DNA from 2 places in the Streptomyces sp. GbtcB7 genome. Region 2 is predicted to be linked to the other one. Evidence: riboswitches for the same ligand, from Rfam matches in the RefSeq annotation. Region 2 holds a riboswitch; the other holds the start of a gene.
What was found. Region 2 has a riboswitch for thiamine pyrophosphate ahead of KVT44_RS16810 (cytosine permease). Riboswitches for the same ligand answer to the same signal wherever they lie in the genome.
Positions count from the first base shown of each region.

Region 1: it holds a riboswitch for thiamine pyrophosphate, as region 2 does, so the genes downstream of both, thiO (glycine oxidase ThiO) here and KVT44_RS16810 (cytosine permease) in region 2, are expected to answer to the same signal.

Region 1 covers NZ_JAGXJM010000034.1:73,687-77,880, forward strand. Annotated here, with positions in the region: gene pknB (Stk1 family PASTA domain-containing Ser/Thr kinase) at 1-349, opposite strand, end outside; gene KVT44_RS41475 (thiazole synthase) at 605-1,399, opposite strand; gene thiS (sulfur carrier protein ThiS) at 1,403-1,603, opposite strand; gene thiO (glycine oxidase ThiO) at 1,600-2,805, opposite strand; TPP riboswitch at 2,803-2,914, opposite strand; gene KVT44_RS41490 (hypothetical protein) at 3,009-3,359, shown strand; gene KVT44_RS41495 (NAD(P)/FAD-dependent oxidoreductase) at 3,392-4,194, shown strand, end outside.
Region 2 covers NZ_JAGXJM010000009.1:77,992-82,185, forward strand. Annotated here, with positions in the region: gene KVT44_RS16795 (alanine racemase) at 1-74, shown strand, start outside; gene KVT44_RS16800 (intradiol ring-cleavage dioxygenase) at 130-1,002, shown strand; gene KVT44_RS16805 (maleylacetate reductase) at 1,008-2,099, shown strand; TPP riboswitch at 2,173-2,267, shown strand; gene KVT44_RS16810 (cytosine permease) at 2,257-3,660, shown strand; gene thiD (bifunctional hydroxymethylpyrimidine kinase/phosphomethylpyrimidine kinase) at 3,704-4,194, shown strand, end outside.

The DNA.
Region 1 (4,194 bases), on a different contig from region 2:
CCCGCGGTTGCAGCGCCCCCCGCTCGCGCAGCACGTCACGCAGGGTGCAGCCGGCCACGTACTCCATGGCCAGATAGACGTACGACCCGTCCGCGCCCTGGTCGAAGACCTGCACCACGTTGGGGTGCGCGAGCCGGGCCACCGACTTGGCCTCCCGGATGAACCGCTCGACGAACGAGCCGTCGGCGGCCAGCGTCGGGTGCATCACCTTGAGCGCGAGCACGCGGTCGAGGCGGGTGTCCAGGGCCCGGTAGACCGTGGCCATCCCGCCGACCGCGATCCGTGCGTCGACGCGGTAGCGGCCGTCGAGCACTTGCCCGACAAGCGGGTCCTGAAGGGTCGTATCCACGCAGGCGAGTCTACGAGCCGCCACTGTCACCCCCACCCTTCCGGCCAATTCCGGAGCGGGACTGCAGCCGACCTGTGACGGATCTCGCACGCTTGATCGATCCGGTCCACATGTCGTGCACAGGGGATGTAAGGCAGGCTGCCCCCACCCCGCAGCCACCAACGCCGCCCCACCCCCACGGGCGAGCCCCACTTTCCAGCCGACTGGAAACGGGCGGTGCGCGGGCGGGAGAAAAAGCACACCAGCGCCGGGCGCCTAGAAAGCAGGACGCTCAGGATCCAACCGCGCCAGCCCCTCCGCAGGAGACGACGCGGAGGCGAAGTGCCGCCGAGGAATCCGCCCCGCACGCCAGGCGAGCCGCCCGGCTTCCACCGCGTGCTTCATGCCCTCGGCCATCAGCACCGGCTCCTGCGCCCGGGTCACGGCCGACGCCAGCATGACGCCCGCACACCCCAGCTCCATCGCGAACGCCGCATCCGACGCCGTACCGGCCCCCGCGTCCAAAATCACCGGCACACGCGCGTGCTCCACGATCAGCTGGAAGTTGTGCGGGTTGCGGATGCCGAGACCGGACCCGATGGGCGACCCGAGCGGCATGACCGCCGCGCACCCCACGTCCTCCAGCTTCCGCGCGAGCACGGGGTCGTCGTTGGTGTACGGCAGCACGGTGAACCCGTCGTCGACCAGCGTCTCGGCGGCGTCCAGCAACTCGATCGGATCGGGCAGCAGGGTCCGCTCGTCGGCGATGACCTCCAGCTTGATCAGCTCCGTACCGAGCGCCTCCCGCGCGAGCCGCGCGGTCAGCACGGCCTCGCCCGCGGTGAAACACCCCGCCGTGTTCGGCAGCACCCGGATGCCCAGTTTGTCGAGCACGGACAGCACCGAGCCGTGCGCCGAGGGATTCACCCGCCGCATCGCGACCGTCGTCAGCTCCGTGCCGGACGCCACGAGCGACCGCTCCAGGACGTCGAGGCTGGGCGCACCCCCCGTACCCATGATCAGCCGGGACGAGAAGGACGTACCTCCGAGGACAAACGGATCGTCGGCCATGGTTCAGCCTCCTTGGACTGCGGTGAGGACTTCGACGCGGTCTCCCTCGCAGAGGGCCGTGGACGACCACTGCGTGCGCGGGACGACGGTTTCGTTGAGCGCGGCGGCGACGCCGGAGGGTGCGACGGTGAGGGTGGCGACGAGCGTGTCGAGGGCCGTGTCGGCGGCGACGAGCCGTCGCTCTCCGTTGACGAAGATGTTCATACGGTCTGCTCCGTGAGTGCGGTGCTGAAGCGCCCGGGGGTGAAGGGGCGGGCCTCTTCCGGGAGCTCGCCGGTGGTCAGGACGTGCGCCATGGCGTCCCCGGTGACGGGCGTGAGCAGGACGCCGTTGCGGTAGTGCCCGGTGGCCAGCAGCAGCCCGTCGAGCGCGGTCGGGCCGAGCAGCGGCGCGTTGTCGGGCGACCCGGGCCGCAGGCCCGCGCGCGTCTCGGTGAGCGGCAGCTCGGTGATCCCGGGCACCAGCTCGTGGGCGTCGCGCAGCAGCTCGTAGACCCCGCCCGCGGTCACCGTCGTGTCCCAGCCCAGCTCCTCGCTGGTGGCGCCCACGACGAGCTCACCGTTCTCCCGCGGCACCAGATAGACCTGGCTGCCGCGCACCACGGCCCGCACGGTCCGGCTCAGGAACGGCGCGTACCGCTTCGGCACGGTCAGCCGCAGCACCTGACCCTTCACGGGCCGTACGGGCGGCAGCACGTCGGCGGGCACGCCCGGGAGCTTTCCGCTCAGGCTCCCGGCGGCGAGCACCACCTGCCCCGCCGCCAGCCGTTCGCCGCCCGTCGTGACGACCCCGGCGGCCCGGTCCCGTACGACGGTCAAGCGCTCCGCCCACGTCCGATGGAACTCCACTCCGGCCCGCTCGCACGCCTTGACCAGGGCTTTCGCGAGCCGGCGCGGGTCGATCTGGTGGTCGCCGTCGACCCGCAGCCCGCCGCGCACGCCCGGCGCGAGCATGGGTTCCAGACGGCGGCACTCCCGGCCGCTGAGCCACTCCGATTCGAGCCCCGAGCGGTGTTGCAAGGCATGCAGTTCGCGCAGGTGGGCCCGGTCGTCGGCGTCCATGGCGACGGCCAGCGTGCCGCACCGGCGGTAGCCGAGGTCCTGGCCGCTCGCCTCGGTGAGTTCGGCGGCGAAGTCGGGATAGCGGCGCGCGGAGGCGAGGTTCAGGCCCAGCAGGGTCTGCTCGCCGTAGTGCAGCTCGGTGACGGCGGCGAGCATTCCGGCGGCCACCCGTGCCGCCCCGCCGCCCGGCTCGGGGTCCACGACCGCGACGGTGAACCCGCGCTGCGCGGCCCGCCAGGCGGTCACGAGACCGATGATCCCGCCCCCGATGACGAGGACGTCTGACACACGTGCGTCCGATGACGGCGCATCCGAGGAACGTGCAGGTGTACGCGTAGGCGACATGGGTGTCCAGCCCCTCCCTTCGCCGGCATGACCCGGATCAGGTTCGTACGGTCGGAGGCCGCCAGCCTCCCTCTCAGCCCGGTGCGTCCGGGCTCCCGCGAGTAATCTTTTGTGCTGGGGGTCCGGGGGTCGCCCCCCGGGAGATGCAGCACGTTGGCCACCCTAGCCCGCTGCCGTATGTCTCAGTAAGGGAGCCTCCGTCCATGGCCCGTACGCTCGACGGCCTGGTCCTCGCCCCGGTCGCCGACCAGGCCCCCGGGCAGGTCGGTACGCGCACCCGGTTCACGTACCACGAGAAGGACGGCGAGATCTGGGCCGAGTACGCGGGCGGGGACGTCGCACGCGGTCACCTCGTGGGGACGCGGGAGGGCGACCGCCTCGACTTCCGGTACGTGCAGCTGAAGCACGACGGCAGCACCTCGTCGGGCCACTGCGTGTCCGTGGTCGTGGAGCTGCCCGACGGACGGTTGCGCCTGGAGGAGACCTGGGACTGGGAGTCCCAGGACGGGAGCGGTACGAGCGTTGTGGAACAGGTCACTGCGCACGTCCCCTGACTGACAGATTGTCAGTTGTCTATGGTGATCAGGTGAGCGAGCAGACGCGGGCACAGGTGCGGGCGCAGGGGCGTACGGCACGGCGGGTCGTCATCGTGGGTGCGGGCATGGCCGGCGTACAGACGGCGGTCGCCCTGCGGGAACAGGGATTCACCGGGGATGTGACGCTGATCGGCGCCGAGCCGCACCAGCCGTACGACCGGCCACCCCTGTCCAAGGCGGTACTGCTCGGCAAGGCCGAGGGCTCCGCCTTCGACATCGACTTCGAGGCGCTGGACATCGAACTGCGGCTCGGCTGCGAGGCGCTGGGCCTGCGCCCCGCGGACCACGAGCTGGACACCGAGGCAGGACCGGTGCCCTACGACGTCCTGGTCCTCGCGACCGGCGCGGAACCGATCCAGCTGCCGGGCTCGGAGGGCGTCCCCGGCGTCCATCTGCTGCGGACCCTGGACGACGCCGAGCGGCTGCGCCCCGTGCTCGCCCAGCAGCACGACATCGTGGTCGTCGGGGCGGGCTGGATCGGTGCGGAGTTCGCGACGGCGGCGCGTGAGGCCGGGTGCGCGGTCACGGTCGTCGAGGCCGCCGACCGGCCGCTGGCCGGCGCGCTGCCCGCGGAGGTGGCCGCGCCGATGACCGCCTGGTACGCGGACAGCGGCGCGTCGCTGCGCACCCACGCGCGCGTGGAGCGCGTCGAGCCCGGCGCGGTGGTCCTTGACGACGGCACGCGGGTGCCGGCGGGCGCCGTGGTCGTCGGCATCGGCGCGCGCCCCGCCACCGCCTGGCTGGCCGGCTCCGGCATCGAGCTAGGCGCCCACCGCGAAGTGGTCGCCGACAG
Region 2 (4,194 bases):
GGGCGTTCGCCAGGTTTCCCGAGCCCGGCTTCCACTTCGTGGACCCGGGCACCGACGGCGATCAGTCCCGATAGCACCACGAGGAGCGGCATGACAGACGAACCGAACCGTTCGACGACGGCCGATGCCATGACCGATGCCACGACCGACTTCGCGCACGGCATCACCGACGCCGTCCTCGACAGCCTGCGGGACACGACCGATCCGCGGCTGCGCGAACTGCTCGGCGCGCTCACCCGTCATCTGCACGACTTCGTGCGCGAGACGGAGCCGACGATGGCGGAATGGGAACGCGCGATCGGCTTCCTGACCGCGACCGGGCAACAGTGCACCGACACCCGCCAGGAGTTCATACTGCTGTCGGACGTGCTCGGCGTCTCCATGCTCGTGGAGTCGCTGAGCGGCCACCGCGACCCGGGTGCCACCGAGTCGACGGTCCTCGGCCCGTTCCACCTGACCAGATCGCCGATCCGCGCACTCGGCGCGGACATCGACCTGGTGGGCAGGGGCGAGCCGTGCGTGGTCAGCGGCCGGGTACTGGGCAAGGGCGGCACCCCGCTGCCGGGCGCGGTCCTCGACGTGTGGCAGGCCGACTCCGAGGGCTACTACGACGTACAGCAGCCGGACGTCCAGCCGCCCGGCAACGGGCGGGGCCTGTTCACCGCCGACGCCGAGGGCCGCTTCTGGTTCCGCACCTGCGTACCGAGCCCGTACCCGATCCCCACCGACGGCCCGGTCGGCGAACTGCTGCGCGCCACGGCCCGGCACCCCTACCGCCCCGCCCACATCCACTTCATCGCCTCGGCCGAGGGCCACGCCCCGGTCACCACCCACATCTTCGTCGCGGGCGGCGACTACCTGGACTCCGACGCGGTCTTCGCGGTCAAGAAAAGCCTGGTCCAGGACTTCACGGAGACCGACGACCCGTCCCTGGCGCGGGAGTTCGGCGTCCCGAACCCCTTCCGCCACGCCCGCTTCGACCTCGTACTGGAACCGGAATGAGCACCATGACCGACAGGAACACCCCGCTCGACTTCTCGTACGAGACCCAGCCCGCGCGGATCGTCTTCCGGCCCGGCGCCGCCGTCTCCGCGACCCCCGACGAGGCCGCCAGGCTCGGGCTGCGCAGGGTGCTGGTGGTCTGCGGCAGCAGGGGCGAGGGCACGGCACGCGCGGTCGCGGACGCCCTGGGCGAGGCCTGCGCGGGGCTGCACGCCGAGGCCCGGATGCACGTACCCGTCGAGGTCGCCGACCGGGCCGTCGAGGCGGCGCGCGCGGCCGGCGCCGACGGGTGTGTCGCGGTCGGCGGCGGCTCGGCGATCGGCCTGGGCAAGGCGATCGCGCTGCGCACCGGCCTGCCCCTGATCGCCGTGCCCTCCACCTACTCCGGCTCCGAGATGACCCCGGTCTGGGGACTCACCGAGCACGGTGCCAAGCGCACCGGCCGCGACCCCGCCGTCCAGCCCCGCAGCGTCGTCTACGACCCCGAACTCACCCTCTCGCTCCCCGTCCCCCTCACCGTCACCAGCGGCGTCAACGCGCTCGCCCACGCCGTCGAGGCCCTCTACGCGCCCGACGCCTCGCCCCTCGTCTCGCTCATGGCCGAGGAGGGCGTACGGGCGATGACGCAGGCCCTGCCGCTGGTGGCCGCCGCCCCCGGCGACCTCGACGCGCGCGGCCGGGCCCTGTACGGCGCCTGGCTCTGCGGCGCCTGTCTCGGCGCCACCACCATGGGCCTGCACCACAAGCTGTGCCACGTCCTCGGCGGGACCTTCGGCCTGCCGCACGCCGAGACGCACACGGTCGTCCTCCCGTACGCCCTCGCCTACAACGCGCCCGCCGCACCCCGGGCTGTCACGGCGCTCTCGCGCGCCCTGGGCGGCGCCGACGACGTCCCCCATGCCCTGTGGGCCCTGGCCGGAAGCCTCGGCGCCCCCCGGGGCCTCGCCGAACTCGGCCTCAAGGAGACCGACCTGGCGGTGGCCGCCGAGCAGGCCGCCGGGCAGCCGTATCCGAATCCGCGCGAGGTCACCTTGGACGGTGTACTGGCGCTGCTGACCGCGGCGTACGAGGGCAGGGAGCCGAGCGTCGACGCGTAGCCGCGGGGCCGTACGGACCGCGCGGACCCCTCCCCCTGGGGCAGACCGCGCCCGCCGGGCTATCCTGACCGCCGAACCGGACACGGGGTGCCCCGCACGAGGGCTGAGATCACACCCGTCGAACCTGAACCAGTTAGGACTGGCGGAGGGATGTCTCATGTCGTTGCCGTATGCCCGTAACGCTCGCGCTGAGGTGGCCGTCGGAGGCCCGCAGGGCGTGTTCGACGGGCGGATGCCCACCGCCCCGGGGGACCTGCACGTCGAGGCGCGCGGAATCGCCCCGGTCCCGGAGGACCACCGCTACGGCGGCCCCGGCCGCCTGTTCACCGTGTGGTTCGCCCCCAACCTGACCATGACCGGCGTGTTCACCGGCACCGTCGGCATCGCGCTCGGCCTGGACTTCTCCACCGCGCTCGCCGCCGTCGTGCTGGGCACCCTCCTGGGGGCGGTGCCGACCGCGTACCTCGGCACCTGGGGGAGCCAGACCGGCGCCGGACAGCTGCCGCTCGCCCGCCTCGCGTTCGGCCGGGCGGTGGTCGTCCCCGGCGCCCTGCAGTGGCTGTCGTCCATCGCCTGGGACGCACTGATCGGCCTCTTCGGCGGGGACGCGCTGGCCCAGCTGTGCGGCTGGCCGTTCTGGCTGGGCGTGCTCGTCATGATGGCGGTGCAGGGGGCGCTCGGCGTCCTCGGCTACGAGGTGATCCACCGGCTCCAGACCGTGATGACCTTCGCTCTCGCCGCCGCGTTCGTGGCCCTGACCGTGAAGCTCCTGAGCGGCGCCCACACCACCCCCGCCGCCACCGCGCACGGCGCCGACCGGGCCGGGGCCTTCGTCCTGACCTGCACGATCGCGCTCAGCCTCGCGCTGTCATGGGCCCCGTACGCGAGCGACTTCAGCCGCTATCTGCCGCGTACGGCGTCCCGCCCGCGCATGTTCTGGTACACCCTGACCGGCATCGGCGTGTCCTTCGTGGCCGTCCAGGCCCTCGGACTGTGGGGCGCGGCCGTCTTCACCGACCAGACCGCCCGCGGCGTCGACACCCTGCTCGGCGGCGGCGCCCTCGGAGCGTTCGGCCTGCTGGCCGTGGCGCTCGCCGCGCTGAGCAGCAACGCCATGAACGACTACAGCGGCTCGCTCGCCCTGCAGACCATGGGCGTACGGCTGCCGCGCCCGGCCGCCGCCGCGATGGCCGCCGTCCTCGGCTTCCCGCTCGTGCTGTGGATGCACGCCGCCGACACCACGGCCCGCTTCCAGAACGTCCTGCTGTTCGTCGGCTACTGGATTCCCGGGTTCGTCGCGATCGTCGCCGTCGACTGGCTCGCCCGGGCCAGGGCCCGCGGCGGCGCACCCGTCGACCTGGCCACCGAGAGCGCCCGCCCGCGCCCGTGGTGGCCCGCGCTCGTGGCGTTCGCCGCCGCCTTCGCCGCCGCGGTGCCGTTCATGAGCACCAGCCTGTACGTCGGCCCGGTCGCGCACGCCCTGCACGGCGCCGACACCGCCTACGGCGTGGCGTTCCTCGCGGCCCTGCTGGTCTACGCCCCGCTGCGCCTGCGCCGCTGACCCCGCCCCCCTCTCACCCCCTTCGTACGGAGTGACAACCACGATGCCCGCGAACACGCCGACCACCCCGCCCCGTGTCCTGACCATCGCCGGATCGGACTCCGGGGGCGGTGCCGGCATCCAGGCCGACCTGAAGACCATGCTCGCGCTGGGCGCGCACGGGATGAGCGTGCTCACCGCCGTCACCGCGCAGAACTCCCTCGGCGTGCAGGGAGCCTGGGAGCTTCCCGCCGAGGCCGTGCGCGCGCAGTACCGCAGTGTCGTGGACGACATCGGTGTGCAGGCCGTGAAGACCGGCATGCTCGCCTCGCCCCTGCTCGTCGAGACCGTCGCCGAACTGCTCTCGGACGTCGGCGCGCCCGTGGTGGTGGACCCGGTGAGCGTCTCCAAGCACGGCGACCGGCTGCTGGCGGACGACGCGCTGGACGCCGTACGGACCGCCCTGCTGCCGCTCGCGACGGTCGCCACCCCGAATCTCGACGAGACCGCCGAGCTGACCGGGATCAAGGCCACCGGCGAGCGTGACATGTGCCG